2 linked regions of the Endozoicomonas sp. GU-1 genome follow. The protein of the gene in region 2 interacts with the protein of the main gene of each other region in a pairwise test. Links are inferred from orthologs where the notes say so. Each region holds a gene or a part of one and is shown on either strand. Other genes may lie near its edges.

Region 1 (3,486 bases), 910 kb from region 2 along the record:
GAGTTATATCAAAGTCACCATTTGAATTGGCCCCTAAAGAACCTTGATTAGCAGCCATAACGCCAACAGACCCCAACAACCCCGCAGAAACTGCTGTTGCCAGAGCCAATGTCTTTAATGTTTTCATTATTTTTCTCCCTTGCAGTCATCAACTGCCATTTGCCTGTGTTTAAGTTCTTATATGGCATTATCCGGTTAGTGAATGGAAAACAGGAAGTGTTAATGGTGGATAGTTGTCAGGGCAAACCCAACTTATTACTCTCAACCATTACAATTCACAATTTCCACAAATCCAGTCACAAAACTTCTCGAATCTACATTTACTAATATTTATTATCTGACTAAAGCCTTTTATTGTAGGGCATCCATTCACATTGTAGTTATTTGGTCAGTCACTATTTTTAAATCTGATTTTTAAATATTACAGGGAAATACTCAAGTATTTTGTGGTCTGTATCACAGTAAAACGTGTTGCACTTCGGTTTTCATGGGTGCGGTGTGTGCTAATTATTATGTTCTGATGAGGGGGATAGCTTTTGGGAGGCGGTCAGCGAACCCAATCCAACTAATGCCCTCTAACCCCCAGATGCTCTATCATTGCCACTCTGTCACCATTCGGATCTCCCCATGCTTGATGTTGTCCTCTACCAGCCGGAAATCCCCCCCAATACCGGTAATATCATCCGTCTCTGTGCCAATACCGGCTTTCGTCTGCATTTGATAGAACCCCTGGGCTTTGAGCTGGATGATCAGCGATTGAAACGGGCGGGTCTGGATTACCATGAGTTTGCCGAGCTGAAGATTCATCCGGACTACTCAAGTTTTCTGGAAACCGTCAAACCGGGCCGGGTGCTGGCTCTGAGCACCAAGGGAACCAGTAATTACAGCTGCTGCACCTTTCGAGAAGGGGATGCCCTGCTGTTTGGCCCGGAAACCCGTGGCCTGCCTGCAGAGATTCTAGACTCTTTGCCGAAAGAGCAGGTACTGAGATTACCCATGCTCCCGGACAGCCGTAGCCTGAACCTGTCCAATACCGTGGCGGTGATGGTTTATGAAGCCTGGCGGCAGATGGGGTTTGTTGGTGGGCGGTAAGCGTTGTTAAACCACAAAGACACCAAGGCACAAAGGAAAAGCTTGTCACTGTTACTTTGTAGCCTTACTGCCATATTGTACGCAATAAAAAGGCACAAAAGACTTCGTGTCTTTGTGCCTTTGTGGTTAAAAGCTTTTAAAAAAAAGCTATTTCTTAATTAACCGCTTCCGGCTGCTGCTTGGCAGACTGCTGTTCGCGGGCCTGCATATACAGCGCGTCGAAGTTTACTGGTGCCAGCATAAGCGGAGGGAAGCTGCCGCGCAGTACCAGGTTGTCGATGGCTTCGCGGGCATAGGGGAACAGGATGTTCGGGCAGAAGGCACCCAGGGTACGGTGCAGTTCTTCTTCATCCAGACCTTTGGCCAGGAAGACGCCTGCCTGATGTACTTCAGTCACGAAAGCGGTTTCCTTCTTATCTGAAGGGTTGTTGCCGGAACCGTTTTCCACGGTTACCGTCAGGGACAGAACCACTTCGTACAGACCTTCTTCAAGAGGGCGGTTGCTGGTGCTCAGGTCCAGTTTGACTTCTGGCTGCCACTGCTTCTGAAAGATCTCAGGGGCCTTTGGTGATTCAAAGGAGATGTCTTTCGTGTAGATTCGCTGCAACGCAAACTGCGGAGCCTGCTGTTGTTGAGAAGCCTGCTGATGATTTTCAGCCATTGTCATTTCCTTACTTTTGATGAGCTAATGATGAGCCAAGCGAATATCGCATTTTGGTAATGATCGTGCAGATTGTCCAACCAGAGCCTATTTTCGGACCACTGGCAGGTTGTCAGAGGCCCAGGTGGACATACCACCCTGTAGTCTGACCACATTGGCAAAGCCCTCGGTTTTCAGGGTTTTGCCAACACTGCCGCTGTGCTGCCCCATGGCATCCACCACAATAATGGTCTTTTCGCGGTATTTCTCCAGTTCACCGGCACGCTCCCTGATTTTTGTATAAGGAACGTTGATGGCGTTGACGATATGACCTTTGGCAAAATCTGCCTTTTCCCGAACGTCGATCACCACGCCCTGGTCCTGGTTGACCATCTGGGTCAGCTGGGCGGTGGAAACGCTCTGCCCACCCTTGCGCATTTCAGTAAAGGCCAAAGCGCTGGCCAGCGCCACCAGTGCACCAACGTGCAGGGGATGGTTAATGATAAACTCGATGAATTGTTCCATGCCGACAAGCTGTCAATCTATAAATTGAAAAGTGGCAAGTATACTGATCCCGTCTCAGGAAAGTAAGGGAATGACGACGGAAAAAAGTGCTGGCCGACTTTTTGTGCGCCTTTTGGTATGTACGGTGCGTTAGTACAAAAAGCTATCGCCAACTAAAATGACTCCATAAACGCTGTCGGTGATATTTGTGCGGAAAGTTTCAGAAAATTGCAGAGGCTTCCAGAGGATATCGCCGGTTGACGTCCCCTGGTGTGAGAGTTTGCGCTGTTCACTCAAGAGCAGGCATTGCACTGGAAACCGGCGGCAAAGCAGGTAGAATGCCAACCATTCCACTCACCATAAGGTTGGTTCAAGAGATCGCGCTGATAAGTCAGACATTCAGCCTCTGCACCAGCCTTCCCGTTCGCCAAGGTTAAGACCCATGACTGATAAGCGCACACCTACCGCCCTGATCATCCTTGATGGTTACGGCTACCGTGAAGAAAAAGACAGCAACGCCATTCTGGCCGCCAAAACGCCGGTAATGGATCGTCTGTGGCAAGAGAACCCGCACAGCTTCGTTTCCGGTTCCGGAATGGACGTTGGCCTGCCCGATGGCCAGATGGGTAACAGTGAAGTTGGCCATATGAACCTGGGTGCAGGCCGCGTGGTTTACCAGGAACTGACCCGCATTACCAAAGCCATCCGGGACGGTGACTTCTATGAAAATGAGGTGATTACCAGCGTTGTCGATAAAGCCATTCATGCCGGTAAAGCCGTTCATATTATGGGGCTGGTATCTCCGGGTGGTGTTCACAGTCACGAAGACCATATCCATGCCATGGTTGAACTGGCTGACCGTCGTGGCGCTAAAGAAGTCTATGTTCATGCCTTCCTGGATGGCCGTGACACACCGCCGCGCAGCGCTGAATCGTCCCTGGCAAGGCTGGATGCCATGTTGCAGGAAAAAGGCATTGGCCGTGTTGCCAGCCTGATTGGCCGTTACTACGCCATGGACCGTGACAACCGCTGGGATCGTGTCCAGCAGGCTTATGATCTGATCACCGATGGCAAGGCCGGGTTCACTGCCGCAACCGCAGTTGAAGGCTTGCAAGCCGCTTATGAGCGTGACGAGAACGACGAGTTTGTTAAAGCCACCGTGCTTGGTGCTGAAGCAGCCCGGCTGAACGATGGTGACGCACTGGTATTTATGAATTTCCGTGCTGACCGTGCCCGTGAAATCACCCGTG
Region 2 (5,039 bases):
CTTTTACAGTGACAAATTTGGTGGCTCCCTCGCCATCCCTGACAATCGCCTGGGCAAGCTCAACGGCCACCTCGCGAAGGCTCGCCGCTAGCTTCCCGGCCAACCCGGAATCTCGGGAAGTGATTGGATCATTACCAGCCGCCCCTGTAGCAACCACCATAAAGCTGTCATTGGTCGATGTATCACCATCGATGGTGATCCGGTTAAAGGATTGGTTGGTAATGTCCAACAGCAGGTTTTGCAAAAACGTTTGTTCAACCGCCGCATCCGTTGCGATATAAGCCAGCATGGTGCCCATATTGGGCTTGATCATTCCGGCACCCTTACTGATTCCGGAGACTGTATAGGTGGTTCCCTCATGTTGAAATTGACGGCTGCTGCCTTTAGGTCGCGTATCGGTGGTCATGATACCTTCAGCGGCATGCAACCAGTTATCTTCTTGCAGATCAGACAGCGCCGCTGGTAGCGCTGCACAGAGCGTATTGACCGGAAGCTGCTCACCAATCACGCCGGTTGAAAACGGCAGGACCTGACACTCATTAACGCCGGACAACGTCGCCAGCTCGGATGATGTCTGCCTGGCTGCCACCATTCCCTGTTCACCGGTGCCTGCATTGGCATTGCCGGTGTTAATCAGAAAGTAACGGGGATCACTGGTTAAGCGCTCACGGCTTAAATGAACCGGGGCCGCACAGAAGCGGTTAAGGGTAAAAACCCCCGGCCACGGAGCTGCCCTTATCCCAGTTCATCACCACAAGATCCCGGCGGCCGGGTTTTCTGATCCCCGCCATTGCCGTTCCCAGGCGAAAGCCCCTGACCGGTTTCACTGCAGTCCATTCCCCAGAACCCGTTGCCATGATTGACTCCATTGGTGATATCGTTGCTTATTCTTGACTGATTTTGTGGTTACGCCTAGGAGCCTGTCCGAGAATAGCGCCCGTAGCGAGGATGGCAGAAAATTGAGGATAAAAATTTCGTTTTGTGAGGTGAATAGCGGGGCTATTTGCCGAACAAAACGGAATTTTTAGACCAATTTGCTGCCACCGCACGACTGCATGGATGCAGGAGCTAGAGCAACGCAGGAGCAGTTGCCGGTAGGGCAGTCTATTCTCGGACAGGCTCCTAGAGCAGATGCCGATGCACAAACAAAAACGGGTCAGCCTGTTAAAGCTGACCCGCAGTTTAAGTTACCGGCCCTGATCAGGCAATTTTACCGTGGCACTGTTTGAACTTTTTACCGGAACCACATGGACACGGATCGTTCCGCCCCACTTTACGCCCTTCCCGGACAAATGGCTGGTGAGCTTCCTCTTCAGGTGCTTCCTGCCCGGTTGCTTCTGCTTCTACACCCTGGGCCCTGGCATGCTCAAACTGCATTCTCCGGGCCATTTCCTCACGACGCTGACGTTCCATCTCAGCGGTTCGATCATCTTCCTGCACCTGCACATGGGAGATAATACGAATCGTGTCGTACTTGATATCCTCAAGCATCTGCTGGAATAACTCAAACGCCTCACGCTTGTATTCCTGCTTGGGGTTCTTCTGGGCATAACCACGCAGATGAATACCCTGTCTCAGGTGGTCCATGGTGGCCAGATGCTCTTTCCACTTGTCATCCAGAATCCGCAGCAGAATATGCTTTTCAAAGTTGCGCAGAACTTCAGCACCGGCCAGTTCTTCCTTCTTGCGGTAAGAATCGATTACCCCCTGAAGAATACGCTCACGAAGCGCCTCTTCATCCAGACGATCATCTTCATCCAGCCACTGCTGAACCGGCATACGCTCATTGAGCTCGCTGGCCAGTTTCTCTTCCAGACCTTTCACATCCCACTGCTCTTCCAGGCTCTGGGGTGGAATGTGCTGACTGATCAGGCCACTGACCACGTCTTCACGGAGTGCTTCAATACTGGAAGAAACATCCTCCGCACTGAGCAGTTCATCCCGTTGATGATAAATGACCTTACGCTGGTCATTGGCAACATCATCATATTCCAGCAGCTGCTTACGAATATCAAAGTTGCGACCTTCCACTTTACGCTGGGCTTTTTCGATGGCATTGGTCACCATGCGGTGTTCAATGGCTTCACCTTTTTCCATGCCCAGGGCTTTCATAAAGTTCTTGACCCGCTCAGAAGCGAAAATCCGCATCAGGCTGTCTTCCAGAGACAGATAAAAACGGGAAGAGCCCGGGTCGCCCTGACGACCGGAACGGCCTCTTAACTGGTTATCAATACGTCGTGACTCGTGACGCTCGGTACCGATAATATGCAGACCACCGGCTTCAAGCACCGCCATGTGGCGTTTCTGCCAATCCGCTTTGATCTGATCAATTTGCTCCTGGGCCGGGTTATCCAGCTCAGCAACTTCTGCCTTCCAGTTACCGCCCAGCATGATATCGGTACCACGGCCCGCCATATTGGTGGCGATGGTGACCGCACCGGGGCGACCAGCCTGGGCGATGATATCCGCTTCTTTCTCATGGAATTTGGCATTCAGTACCTGGTGAGCAATGCCCGCTTTATCAAGAGCTTTAGACAGATGCTCAGAAGAGTCGATAGACGCCGTACCCACCAGAACCGGACGCTCGGCTTTCACCGTTTCCTTGATATCTTCAATAATGGCGTCGTATTTTTCCGCGATCGTCAGATAGACGAGATCATTGCCATCCTGACGAACCATCTCCTTATGGGTAGGAATAACAATCACGTCCAGGCCATAAATCTGACGGAACTCGAACGCTTCGGTATCGGCAGTACCGGTCATGCCGGAGAGCTTGTCATAATTCCGGAAATAATTCTGGAACGTTGTGGAAGCCAGAGTCTGGCTCTCCGCCTGAATACGCAGCCCTTCTTTCGCTTCAATCGCCTGATGCAGACCTTCCGAGAGACGACGGCCCGGCATGGTCCGGCCGGTATGCTCATCCACCAGCAGAACTTCATTATTCTGCACAATGTATTCCACATTGCGGTTAAACAGCACATGGGCTTTCAGGGCTGAGTTCGCATGGTGCAGCAGGTTCAGGTTGTTGGAGGCGTAAAGACTTTCCCCTTCCGGCAACAAACCTTCCTGTTGCAGCAGCTCTTCAATAAACTGATGGCCCAGTTCATTCAACTCAACCTGGCGGGTCTTCTCATCGACTGAGTAATGACCGGTAAGTTCAACGGTATTGGGATCCTGGTCTTCAGGAATGGGCTCCTGCCGTTGCAGCCTGGGAACCAGCTGATTCATCTTTTTATAAAGTTCTGAGGAGTCTTCAGCCGGGCCGGAAATAATCAGCGGTGTTCTGGCCTCATCAATCAGAATCGAGTCAACCTCATCGACAATGGAGAAGAAGAGATCACGCTGGAAGCGATCTTCCTTCCGGAAGGCCATGTTGTCACGAAGGTAGTCAAAACCAAACTCGTTGTTGGTTCCGTAGGTGATATCCGCCTGATAAGCCTGACGCTTCTCTTCCGGATCCTGCTGCGGAACAACAATGCCCACGCTCATCCCCAGAAACTCATAGAGCGGGCGCATCCAGTTCGCATCACGACGAGCCAGATAATCATTCACGGTAACCACATGAACGCCCTGACCGGGAATCGCGTTCAAATAAGCAGGCAGGGTGGCTACCAGTGTCTTACCTTCACCGGTGCGCATCTCGGCAATGCGCCCTTCATGGAGGGTCATACCACCAATAAGCTGGACATCAAAATGACGCATGCCCATCACCCGCTTGCCCGCCTCACGAACCACAGCAAACGCCTCAGGCAACAGGTCATCAAGGGTTTCGCCTTTGTTGAAGCGCTCACGAAACTCTCCGGTTTTAGCCTTCAGCTCATCGTCGCTCAAAGCCGCCAGGCTTTCTTCCAGGGCATTGATTGATTTGACAATCTTGCCCATCCGTTTCAGCTGGCGGTCATTCCGGCTACCAATAACTTTCTTAATTAACGAAGCAAACATAAGTTGTTAACAGTCTCACACTCTGTTTCCGGAGCTGTCCTCCTACCGACAAATCCGGGCCGGAGCAGACAAGCGCACAATAGTCCAACATTCTATGACAATCACGGCAAAGTCTCACCTATATTAGCTGTATTTCTGTGCTGTCCATTAAGCTGAGTCGGTAAAAAATATTCAATGCTTTCAAGCTGGTTTAGATTTTTGCACTGGTATTGAACTGACGGCATACTGGTGCGCCTGAAAATCTGAACAGCCCTTTGGCAACAGAGCTCAGAAAAATATCAACCGGGGCGGCAGCAAGAGACATACCCTTATGATTTACAATTCAATTTTAGAAACGATCGGCCAGACTCCCATCGTTAAAATCAATCGCCTGGCACCGGCACACGTCAACTTCTACGTGAAGGCCGAGTACTTTAACCCTATGTCCTCTGTAAAGGACCGTTTGGCATTTGCCATCATCAACGACGCCCGGCAAAAAGGTGAACTTGAAGAAGGTCAAACCGTCGTAGAAGCGACCTCCGGTAATACAGGTATCGCCATGGCCATGGTGTGTGCGGCATTGAACCATCCTTTTGTGGCGGTTATGACCGAAACATTCTCTGTTGAGCGACGCAAAATCATGCGCGCCTTGGGAGCCAAAGTTGTACTGACGCCGGCTGCCGAGCGTGGTACCGGCATGGTGCGGGTTGCCAAAGAGTTGTCCGAGAAAAATGGCTGGTTCCTGGCTCGACAGTTTGAAAACGAAGCCAATCCTGAATATCACCGGAACACCACCGCCCCTGAAATTTTGCAGGATTTTGCCGGCCAGCGGCTGGATTATTTTGTCAGTGGCTACGGCACCGGCGGTACCATCACCGGTGTCGGTGAAGTACTTAAGGCTGCCCGTCCAGACATCAAAATCATCTGCACCGAACCTGCCAGTGCGGCATTGCTCAGTGGCAAAGAGTGGGCACCGCACAAGATTCAGGGTTGGACACCGGATTTTATCGCCCCGGTCCTTAACCGTGACGTCATTGATGAAGTATTGCCGGTTGATGACGTGGTTGCCCGTGATACCGCGCTTGAACTGGCTCGCAAAGAAGGCATCTTCTGTGGTA

Evidence for each region. The genes of interacting proteins can lie anywhere in the genome.
Region 1: the proteins of secA (region 2) and secB interact in binary tests that used the Escherichia coli proteins (3 or more experiments, as listed by UniProt). The link is inferred for Endozoicomonas sp. GU-1 from one-to-one orthologs.

What each region holds. Positions count from the first base shown.
Region 1 is NZ_CP114771.1:2,712,162-2,715,647, reverse strand. Bases 1-2,946 are described here. They hold secB (protein-export chaperone SecB), read right to left. Parts: upstream 1,754-2,946; coding sequence 1,247-1,753; downstream 1-1,246. Other genes in these bases: gpmM (2,3-bisphosphoglycerate-independent phosphoglycerate mutase), read left to right, coding at 2,679-2,946; O3276_RS11230 (rhodanese-like domain-containing protein), read right to left, coding at 1,841-2,257; trmL (tRNA (uridine(34)/cytosine(34)/5-carboxymethylaminomethyluridine(34)-2'-O)-methyltransferase TrmL), read left to right, coding at 628-1,092; O3276_RS11245 (hypothetical protein), read right to left, coding at 1-127. In the rest of the region: more of gpmM, read left to right, coding at 2,947-3,486. UniProt on the Escherichia coli protein: One of the proteins required for the normal export of some preproteins out of the cell cytoplasm. It is a molecular chaperone that binds to a subset of precursor proteins, maintaining them in a translocation-competent state.
Region 2 is NZ_CP114771.1:1,803,250-1,808,288, forward strand. Bases 1,001-4,246 are described here. They hold secA (preprotein translocase subunit SecA), read right to left. Parts: upstream 3,943-4,246; coding sequence 1,201-3,942; downstream 1,001-1,200. Outside these bases: cysK (cysteine synthase A), read left to right, coding at 4,253-5,039. UniProt on the Escherichia coli protein: Required for protein export, interacts with the SecYEG preprotein conducting channel.